DNA from 2 places in the Streptomyces sp. NPDC056486 genome. Region 2 is predicted to be linked to the other one. Evidence: riboswitches for the same ligand, from Rfam matches in the RefSeq annotation. Region 2 holds a riboswitch; the other holds the start of a gene.
The links. Region 2 has a riboswitch for cobalamin ahead of ACFQ7F_RS40760 (ABC transporter substrate-binding protein). Riboswitches for the same ligand answer to the same signal wherever they lie in the genome.

Region 1 (5,100 bases), on a different contig from region 2:
AGCGCGATGATCGGCGACCGCATGGACACGGATGTCCTCGCCGGTCTCGAGGCGGGAATGGAGACCTTCCTGGTCCTCACGGGCCTGACCACCCGCGATGACATCGACCAGTACCCGTTCCGGCCTTCCAACGTCGTGGACTCCATCGCTGACCTGGTCGACCGCGTCTGACCGCCTCCGCAGCACCACCCGTTTGCCGCACACGGGAGGCGTGACGTGCCGCCGCGCGTGAACCTCGAAACAGGAGGTTCACGATGCGTAGAGGTCCACTCACCCTGCGTGGCATCGCTGGTATAGCCGGGGCGGCTGTCCTCGCCACGCTTCCCGTCGCAGCCACCGCACCCGCGTACGCCCATGACGAGGGAAAAGTGCATGCCACGGTCTCCCCGTCCAGCGCCGCGGCCGGGGCCAAAGTGGAGATCAGCGTCACGGGCTGTGACGGTACGACCGGGTCCGCGGGGTCCGGGGCGTTCGACGGGGACGCGAAGCTCACCGGCAGGGACGGCGACAAGTACTCGCTGAACGGCTCCGCCACGATCCGGAACGGCGTCTCCGGCTCGTACGAGATCACCGTCGACTGCGACGGCCACCCCCACCAGCGCGCGGGCTCCGTGGAGGTCGTCCAGCACCACACCACCCCCGTCTCGCCGGTCCACGCGGGTGGCGGCGGCACCGCGCAGCTGGCCGCGCACGCCCAGGAGGCGGGCCCCGGCACCCGGCACGCGGTGATCGGCCTGGTGCTCGCCGGGGTTGCGGCCGTGGCCGTGGCGTTCCGCAGTGTCCGCCGACGCCGCTCCGAGTGACGGGCGACGACCGAGATGTCGGGCCATGAGAAGCCGGCTGGGCACGGGCGATTCCTCACCGGGGTCGCCTGGGCGCTGCTGCTCGTAGGGCTCTGGCTGTGGGGCAGCGACATCACCGACGTACGCGGCGGTGTCTCGGAGCCCACGAACGGTGACGTCGCCGCGGTGGGCCGTCCGTTCGGTGTCGAACTCCCGGACGCGCACGAGCCGTTGGGCGCCGCGAAGCCGCAGCGCGTCGAAGTCCCCTCGCTGAAGGTGCAGGCGCCCGTGATCACCCGCGGGCTCGATCAGGACGGCGCCATCGATCCGCCGCCCTTCGAGCAGGCGAGCTCCGTCGGCTGGTACGGCGGCGGGACGCGCCCCGGCGCGGCGGGCACGTCCCTGTTCGTGGGCCACGTCGACACCGAGACACGCCCCGCTGTCTTCTACGACCTCAGCGCGGTGCGCCCGGGCGAGAAGGTCCGGGTGACCCGGGATGACGGCTCGGTCGCGGAGTTCACCGTGGACGACGTACAAGTCCTCAGCCGGGACCGCTTCGACGCGAAGAAGGCGTACGGCCCCCACGAGGAGGGCCGTGCCGAACTCCGCCTGATCACCTGCGGCGGCACGTTCGACCGGGCGACCAAGACCTACTCGGCGAACGTGGTGGTGTCCGCCTACCTCACCGGCGTGGGGTCGTAGGGCCTGCGCCGGGGGCGGCGCCCGGGCGCGAGGGCACTCCCGCCGCGCTCGCGCCCATGGGGGCACCCCCGGCGGCCCTCTCCCGGAAGGACCGCAGGCCCAGGCCTCCGAAGACCGCCGCGAACACGGCCCACAACAGGGCCTGCGAGGCGACCGAGAGGACGCGGAAATCCCATAGGAGCGTCGCGTCGACCGGGACCGGGTCGGGGTTGTCCGGGAGCAGGAAGAGCACGGCCAGGACGGCGGCCACCGTGAGGGCCGCCGCGATCTGCCGCACCGGGACGGTTCTGGCCGACAGCCGTACGTACACCTGCCGGACGAGGATCATGCCGAGGACGCCGATCACGATCGACGCGAGCCACATCGCCTGACGGTCGCCGACCGTGCCCGCGTCCCCGACGCCCGGCGGGTTCGCCGGGTAGCGCAGACCGGGAAGCAGGGAGACGGCGAGGAAGGCCGCTCCCGCGAAGGTCAGGGCGCGCGGCCACGGGTCCGCGCGCGGATCGCGGCGGTGCACCAGGGCGTACGCCACCGCGAAGAGGGCGCCGATGGCCAGACCGGCGACGATCGCGGTGACCACCAGGCCCGCGTGCTGCGTCGAGCGCGTGAACAGCTCCTCGTGGTGCTGTGCGGACTGCCCGGCACCGTGCGCGTGTTCCTGGGCCGCCGCTCGTTTCTCCTCGGCGCGGATCGCCCGGTCCATCAGCGGCTCGGCGAGGAGCAGGGAGAAGAGACCGGCCGTGAGGCCCGCCGTTCCTCCCGCCACGAGACCCCGGCCGAGCAGGGGCAGGACAGGTGAGGACGAGGACGAGGACGAGGGAGGCGAGGGGGGTGGCATGGTGCCGCGTCCGTCCCCGGTCAGTGGCACGGGGCACCGAAGAGGTGCCTGCCGTCGTGCGCGAACTCGTGCAGATAGCTGCCGGTCGCCGAGATCAGTGAGCCGTTGTCGATGAAGACGGCGTAGAGCGCGATCAGCGCGATGATGACCGCGGCGGACGCGATGAGCCAGTCGCGGGTATGGACGGTGGCAGCGTCGGCCGCCGCGCTGTCGGTGTGCGGTGCCGCGGTGTGCAGTGACATATCGAAGGGCCTCCTTCTGGGGTTTCCACGCCCCGAAGCAGGAGTACGACAGCTCAGTTCCTGACTTCCGCACGCCGTGCGGGCGTTCGGTCACAGTGGCGGGACCGTTCCGGAATCGCACCGGGTTCCTGTCAACCGTCGTCTCGATGTATGTACTTGTGTCCCGGAGAGTCCCAGTTGGTCATGGACACTGTCAACGGTGTACGTGTCTGCCCGTGTCCGGCTGCGTATGCCTGTGTATGCCTGGGTCTGCTTTTGTCTGCCTGTGCCTGTGCCTGTGCCTGTCTCTGCCTGCCTGTGCGCCTGCCTGTGTCAGGACAACCTGGCCCGGTCGGCGGCCCGCTCCCCCCGGAGCCGTCGACCGGGCTGGTCCTCGACCGCGCGCGCACGAGCTGCGGGAGTAACCCGGCGCCGGCGCGGGAGGTTCGGTGGCCAACCCCGCAATGCGGGATGGACGATCAGGCCGGGGGCTTGGGCCGTTGGGACGACTCTAGAACGGATGGGCGCTGGAGCCTAGGGGGCGATTGACGCCAAGTCGTGATCCGCTTTCTCTCCGTGATCATCGCAGGTGGTGGCGTTTCCGGAATGACCTTCGGAGAGATTCGGATCAACTGCCGCGCAGTACCGAGTCGTTGAGCGTCCCCTTGATCACCTCCGTGGCGACCAGGTCTATGACCAGGCGTTCTCTGCGTGCGTACCGCCGCAGCGCCTCAAAGGCCTCATCCACACCAGTGTGCCAGCGCTCAGCGAGTATGCCTTTGGCCTGTTCAATGCGTATGCGGCTGGTCAGGGCGCCTTGGAGCTGTGTGGCGAGGATCCGGTACTCCGTGTAGGCGCGGTGATTGTGCAGACCTACCGCGGCCGCGTCGGCGATCGCCTGGGCCAGGTTCAACTCCCCGTTGATGTGCGGGACCCCGGAGGTCTCGGGCATGAAGACGTTGAGCGCGCCGAGCAGGGTCTTGCGCTGTCGCAGCGGTACCGCGTACGTCATTCCGATTCCATGGCGCAGGGCAAGCGGAGTGAACTCCGGCCAGCGCTGGGCAGGTTCGGCCGCGGTGAGCTGTACCGGAGGCACGGGCCGCCCCGTGCCGAGGCTCTCCACGCAGGGCCCGCCGGTCTGTTGGGCCCCGAGCAGGGCGAGCGCCAGCTCACGGGGGTGGGCGCCGGCGGCCCCCGCGGGTGCGCCCGCGCCGTCGAAGACGACTCCGGCCGCGGACGCGTCGAGCAGTTCCACGGTGTGGCCCGCGACCCGGCTCAGATAGCGCTCCGGGTCGAAGTCGTCGTCCAGGGTGTTCGTGGTCTCCAACAGGACTTGGGCCAGTCGTAATTCAGAGGTGTGATCCCGCATGGTCTCCTCCCCAAGAGCTGCGCCCCGCGCCCTGCTCGCCTACCCCCGGGCGCCGCGCTGTAACAGCTCACCAACAGGTATCCGTCGCGGGCGGGCGGGCCTCGTGGGCCGGGAGTGCGTATGTCAGGATTGAGAAATCGGACAGTGCACCCAAGGGGGAGTGGATGTACCACAAAAACACCGGCCCCGGTCATCGGATCGTGGCCCGGGGGGTGAAGGCTGCGGCGGCGTTTGCGGGGGCGGCGCTGCTGCTGTCGGGGTGCTCCTCCGATGACGGCAAGGACTCGTCGGGGCAGCCGGTCAAACAGCAGCCGAAGGGCTCCGACCCGTACTGGGTCAACCCCGAGGGCAACGCCGCCAAGCAGGTCGCTTCGTACGAGAAGGACGGCAAGAAGGACGACGCCGAACTGATCCGCAAGATCGCCGAACAGCCGGTTCCCGAATGGATCATCCCGGAGAACGCGGAGGATCAGGCACGCGGCTTCACCGAGGCCGCCCAGAAGGCCGACAGGGACGCCCTGTTGGTCCTCTACAACATCCCGCACCGTGACTGCGGTCAGTACTCGGGCGGCGGCGCGGCCGACGGCAACGAGTACAGGAAGTTCATCGACCAGGTCGCCAAGGGCATCGGCGACCGCGGCGCCACGGTCATCCTGGAGCCGGACGCGGTGCTCCACATGGTCGACAACTGCACGCCGGAGGAGTTCCACGAGGAGCGGTACGACCTTCTCAAGGGCGCCATCGAGAAGCTCAAGTCCCTGAAGAACACCAAGGTGTACCTGGACGCGGGCAACGCGGGCTGGAAGAACCCCGACTCGCTCTGGGAGCCCCTGAAGTGGTCGGGCGTCGAGCAGGCCGACGGCTTCTCGGTGAACGTCTCGAACTTCCAGACCACCGAGGTCAGCAAGGAGTTCGGTAAGAAGCTCTCGGCGAAGATCGGCAACAAGCCGTTCGTCATCGACACCGCACGCAATGGCAATGGGCCTTATGACAAGGGCAAGGATCCTTGGTGCAACCCGCCGGGCCGGGCGTTGGGCGAGGCGCCCACCACGAAGACGGGTGATCCTCTGGTGGATGCGTACCTCTGGGTCAAGCGGCCTGGTGAGTCCGACGGCACGTGTCGGGGTGGCCCCAAGGCGGGGGCCTGGTGGCCCGAGTACGCGCTGAAGCTGGCGGCTGCCGCCAAGT
Region 2 (5,100 bases):
GATGCCAGGACAATTCGAAGCCATCCCCGGGGGCGGCGCCGCCGTCGCGCTCGACGAGGTCGAGATCTCGATCATCCGCTCCCTCGCCGTGCAGCTCCTGGAGCTGATCGGCCCGGGCCCGGCCGAGGACGCCTCCGACGACCCCCTCGCGGAGCTGTTCGCGGAGGGCCCGAGCGAGCCGCCCACCGACCCGGTTCTCCAGCGGCTCCTGCCGGACGCCTACGGAGGTCCCGGCAGCGAGAAGGCCGATGAGGACGAACTGCGCGCGTACTCGTCGGAGTTCAGGCGCTTCACCGAGAACGACCTGCGGGCCAAGAAGCGCGACGACGCACTGGTGGTGATCCGCTCCCTCGACGCCATGACGTCGAAGGGTGAGGGCGGCGCCGTACTGAAGCTGTCCACCGACGAGTCGCAGCACTGGCTCGGCGCGCTCAACGACCTGCGCCTCGCGATCGGCGCCCGCCTCGAAGTGACCGACGAGGACGACACGGACCTGCTCTTCCAGCTGCCGGACTCCGATCCGCGCAAGCCGATGGTGATGGCGTATCTCTGGCTCGGCGGCCTGCAGGAGACGCTGGTGGGCACGCTCATCGGTTAGGCCATCGGTTGGGCCATCAGCCAGGCCATCGGTCAGCTCATCGACTTGGTCACACCCGCAAAGTCGGTGTATGTAGCAGCGGTTACCCCTCGTTCGCTCAGCGGACGCTCAAATCCGGATAACGATCGCGTCACTTCACTGCCCACCTTTGACGCGGTGGGGGAATTTTGTCCGCTTCTTCTCGTGACGTGAGCCACACGTGGCCGGGCCGATCACTGTTGCGACCGTGATAAATCTTCACGACCACTCGGTGACGCCACCCATGTCACGGGGTGGCGCTCGGGCCGGCAGACCGCCGGTAGCACTCCATCCATATCCGGGGGGATCAGGACCTGACCCGTGGCCATACGCAGACTGCGGGCACGGATCAGCGTGGAGAAAGGCGTCACCATGACCTCAGCGCAGGTCGAAGAGCATCACGACGGCAATGAGGCCGACGGCACGGGCGGTTCGCCCGGCTCGTCAGGCGAGGGTTATCAGCGCGGGCTAGGTGCCCGGCAGATCCAGATGATCGCGATCGGCGGTGCCATCGGCACCGGCCTGTTCCTCGGCGCGGGCAAGGCCATTCACAAGGCCGGTCCGAGCCTCATCCTGGCGTACGCCATCGCCGGCCTCGTCATCTTCTTCATCATGCGGGCCCTGGGCGAGCTGCTCATGTACCGCGCCGTGTCGGGCTCCTTCTCGGAGTACGCGCGTGAATTCATCGGCCCGTTCTTCGGGTACGTGACCGGCTGGACGTACTGGCTCTTCTGGGTCGTCACCGGCATCACAGAAGTAACGGCAGCGGCCCAGTACATGCAGTACTGGACACACGACTCCATTCCACAATGGGGTTACGCGCTGATCTTCACGGTCATCCTGTACGGCGCCAACCTGATCTCCGTGAAGCTCTTCGGTGAGCTCGAGTTCTGGTTCTCGATGGTCAAGGTCACCGCGATCATCGGCATGATCCTGATCTGCGCCGGCATCCTCACCATCGGCTTCTCCGACGCCGGTGACACCGCATCCGTCTCCCACCTGTGGGACCAGGGCGGCTTCTTCCCCAACGGCATCGGCTCCACGCTGATGACGCTGCAGATCGTGATGTTCGCCTTCCTCGCCGTCGAGCTCGTCGGCGTCACCGCGGGCGAGTCCAAGGACCCCAAGACCGTCCTGCCCAAGGCCATCAACACCGTGCCGTGGCGCATCGCCGTCTTCTACGTCGGCGCGCTCATCATGATCCTCTCGGTCGTGCCGTGGACGGAGTTCGTGCCGGGCGTCTCGCCGTTCGTCGCCGCCTTCGACAAGATGGGCCTCGGCGTCGGCGCTGCGATCGTCAACTTCGTCGTCCTGACGGCCGCGCTCTCCTCCTGCAACTCCGGCATGTACTCCACCGGCCGCATGCTGCGCGACCTGGCGATGAACGGCCAGGGCCCGAAGTTCTTCACCAAGCTCACGAAGAACGGCCTGCCCCTGGTCGGCACGACCTTCTCCGCCGCGCTGATGCTGGTCGGCGTCTGGATCAACTACCAGTGGCCGGGCGAGGCGTTCAACTACGTCGTCTCCTTCGCGACCATCTCCGGCATGTGGGCCTGGATCATGATCCTGGTCTGCCAGATCAAGTACCGCCGCAAGGCCGACCGCGGCGAGCTGCCGCAGTCCACCTTCCGGGCGCCGGGCGCCCCGTACACGAGCTGGTTCGCGCTCGCCTTCATCGCGATGGTGATCGTGATGATGGGCGTCGACAAGGACGCGCGGATCTCGCTCTACGCGGCCCCCGTCTGGGCCCTGATCCTGGGCGTCGGCTACCTGATCATGCAGAAGCGCAACGACTCGCAGTCGACGGGCGGCGGCGAGGCCGAGCCGCAGGACACGGTGAAGAAGTAGCGCCGTAACGCCTGATCCCAGCATGTGGGCCTGTCCGTACCACTCTTCGGTACGGACAGGCCCTTCTGTTTATCCTGGCTGCCATGCTGACCCTCACCCAGGCCCTTCACGACCAGATCGTCGCGCACGCGCGCCAGGACCACCCCGACGAGGCCTGCGGTGTGGTCGCGGGCCCGGAGGGCACCGGCCGCCCCGAGCGCTTCATCCCGATGCTGAACGCGGCCCGCTCGCCCACGTTCTACGAGTTCGACTCGACCGACCTCCTCAAGCTCTACCGCGAGATGGACGACCGCGACGAGGAGCCGGTGATCGTCTACCACTCGCACACGGCGACCGAGGCGTACCCCTCGCGCACGGACATCACGTACGCCAACGAACCGGGCGCCCACTACGTCCTGGTCTCCACGGCCGACGCCGACGACGCGGGCGACTTCCAGTTCCGCTCCTACCGGATCGTGGACGGCGAGGTCACCGAAGAAGAGGTGAAGGTCGTCCAGGCATACTGAGCTCACCTTTGAGGCGGCAGGACCCAGGAAGCCGGTGCGAATCCGGCACGGTCCCGCCACTGTGACCCCACCCTTCGCGGGCGGGGCAGTCAGGAACTGACCTGCCGCCTTCTTCTCCCACGACGCAGGGGACGCGGAATCCCCTGGAGGAGGCAGCTCAGCCATGTCCCGCCCCATACGCCTGCTCGCGGCCACCGCCCTGCTCGTCCCGCTCGCCGCCTGCTCGTCCGCCGCGGACTCCGCTTCGGACAAGCCCGCCGCGACGGCAGCAGGCTTCCCGTACACGGTCACGAACTGCGGCGTGAAGACGACGTACGACGCACCGCCGAAGCGCGCCGTGACGATGAACCAGCACGCGACGGAAGTGATGCTGGAGCTGGGCCTGAAGGACCACCTGGCCGGAACGGCGTACCTGGACGACAAGGTCCTGCCGAAGTACGCGAAGGCGTACGCGGACATCCCGGTCCTGGCCAAGGAGTACCCCTCGTACGAGAAGCTCCTGGCCTCCGACCCCGACTTCGTCTACGGCGGCTACGCGAGCGCCTTCCTGGCGGGCGAGGGCCGCAGCCGCGCGGCCCTGGCGAAGTCCGGCATCGAGAGCCGCCTGGACGTCGAGGCCTGCGCGAAGCGGGCGGTATCGATGGACGACGTCTACCGCGAGGTGCGGGAGGTCGGTTCCACCTTCGGGGTACGGGCGCGCGCCGACCGGTGGGTGAGCGGCGCCGAACGCGAACTGACCGCCGCGGCGAAGAAGTCGAAGGACCGCGAGCCCGTCCCTGTCTTCGTCTACGACAGCGGCGACAAGACCGCGTTCACGGCGGGCGGCCGGGGCATCGGCAACGACATCATCGAACGGGCGGGCGGCCGCAACGTCTTCGCCGACCTGGACAAGTCCTTCGGCGACGCGTCCTGGGAATCGGTGGTCGACCGCAAGCCCGAGACGATCGTGATCCTCGACTACGGCGGCACGACGGTCGCCCAGAAGAAGAAGCGCCTCCTGGACGACCCGGTCCTGGCAGACGTCCCCGCCATCAAGCACAAGCGCTTCGCGGTCCTGCCGCTTTCGGACGCGGTGGTGGGGGTACGGGCACCGGCGGCGGTGAGCAAGCTGGCGGACCAGCTGTGAAGAGGCTTTTCCAGCCGGGCGCCCGATCGCTCGGGCTCGCGCGGAGACGATTCCAGCCCACCAGGCGACAACTCGACCCGGCTCCGGCACCCACCCACCCCGCGCCATCACCCACCCACCCCGCCCCGGCATCTACTCAGCCCGTCCGGCGTTTGAGGACGAACTCGGCGAAGCCGGTGATCGACGGCAACCAGTCCGGGGGCCCGGGGGCGGAGCCTCCCCACGCGGCGGAGCCGCAAATGTCACAGCCGGGAAGGGGCGGGATTGGGGAGAGCCCCGCCAGGGCCGCACGGACCCGCAGACGACTGGGCTACGCGACAGTCGTCGCGGCACTCTGCACCGCCCTCGCGGTCGCGATCGTCGCAGGCCTCGCCCTGGGCTCCGTCCGGATCCCGGCGCCCGAGGTCCTGGAAATCCTCACGGGGAGGGCAGACCCCTCCCCGTTCCGTACGATCGTCCTGGACGTAAGACTCCCCAGGGTCCTGCTCGGCGCAGCCGTAGGCGCGGGCCTGGCAGTCATCGGCACAGTCCTCCAGGCCCTGGTGAGAAACCCCCTGGCCGACCCCTTCCTCCTCGGCGTCTCGTCCGGCGCCTCCGCAGGAGCCGTCGCCGTCATCGTCCTCGGCAGCGCCTTCGGCGTGGGCGCGGGCCTGGCCACCACCGTCACCATCCCGGCCGCCGCCTTCGCGGGCGCCCTGCTCTCCCTGCTCGTCGTCTACACCCTGGCGAGGTCGGGAGGCGGCGGCTTCGCCACGGGCCGCCTGATTCTGGCGGGCGTGGCCGTCTCGTACATCCTCTCGGCCCTGACCAGCCTGATCCTGATCATGGCGGACAGCGCGGACCACCTGAAGGAAGTCCTGTACTGGACGCTCGGCGGCCTCGGCAGCGCCCGCTGGGACATGCTCGCCCTGCCCGGCGCCGCCCTGATCGCGGGCACGGCGCTGCTCGTGGCCCTGGCCCGCCCCCTGGACCTGCTCCTGGTCGGGGAGGAGGGCGCCACCGTC

Region 1: it holds a riboswitch for cobalamin, as region 2 does, so the genes downstream of both, ACFQ7F_RS14580 (CbtB-domain containing protein) here and ACFQ7F_RS40760 (ABC transporter substrate-binding protein) in region 2, are expected to answer to the same signal.

What each region holds. Positions count from the first base shown of each region.
Region 1 is NZ_JBHTSF010000028.1:72,867-77,966, forward strand. It holds gene ACFQ7F_RS14560 (HAD-IIA family hydrolase) at 1-171, shown strand, start outside; gene ACFQ7F_RS14565 (hypothetical protein) at 255-803, shown strand; gene ACFQ7F_RS14570 (class F sortase) at 819-1,484, shown strand; gene ACFQ7F_RS14575 (CbtA family protein) at 1,465-2,322, opposite strand; gene ACFQ7F_RS14580 (CbtB-domain containing protein) at 2,343-2,564, opposite strand; cobalamin riboswitch at 2,597-2,719, opposite strand; gene ACFQ7F_RS14585 (ANTAR domain-containing protein) at 3,172-3,912, opposite strand; gene ACFQ7F_RS14590 (glycoside hydrolase family 6 protein) at 4,077-5,100, shown strand, end outside.
Region 2 is NZ_JBHTSF010000196.1:7,154-12,253, forward strand. It holds gene ACFQ7F_RS40745 (DUF2017 domain-containing protein) at 2-598, shown strand; gene ACFQ7F_RS40750 (amino acid permease) at 989-2,464, shown strand; gene ACFQ7F_RS40755 (Mov34/MPN/PAD-1 family protein) at 2,548-2,970, shown strand; cobalamin riboswitch at 2,934-3,090, shown strand; gene ACFQ7F_RS40760 (ABC transporter substrate-binding protein) at 3,134-4,096, shown strand; gene ACFQ7F_RS40765 (FecCD family ABC transporter permease) at 4,336-5,100, shown strand, end outside.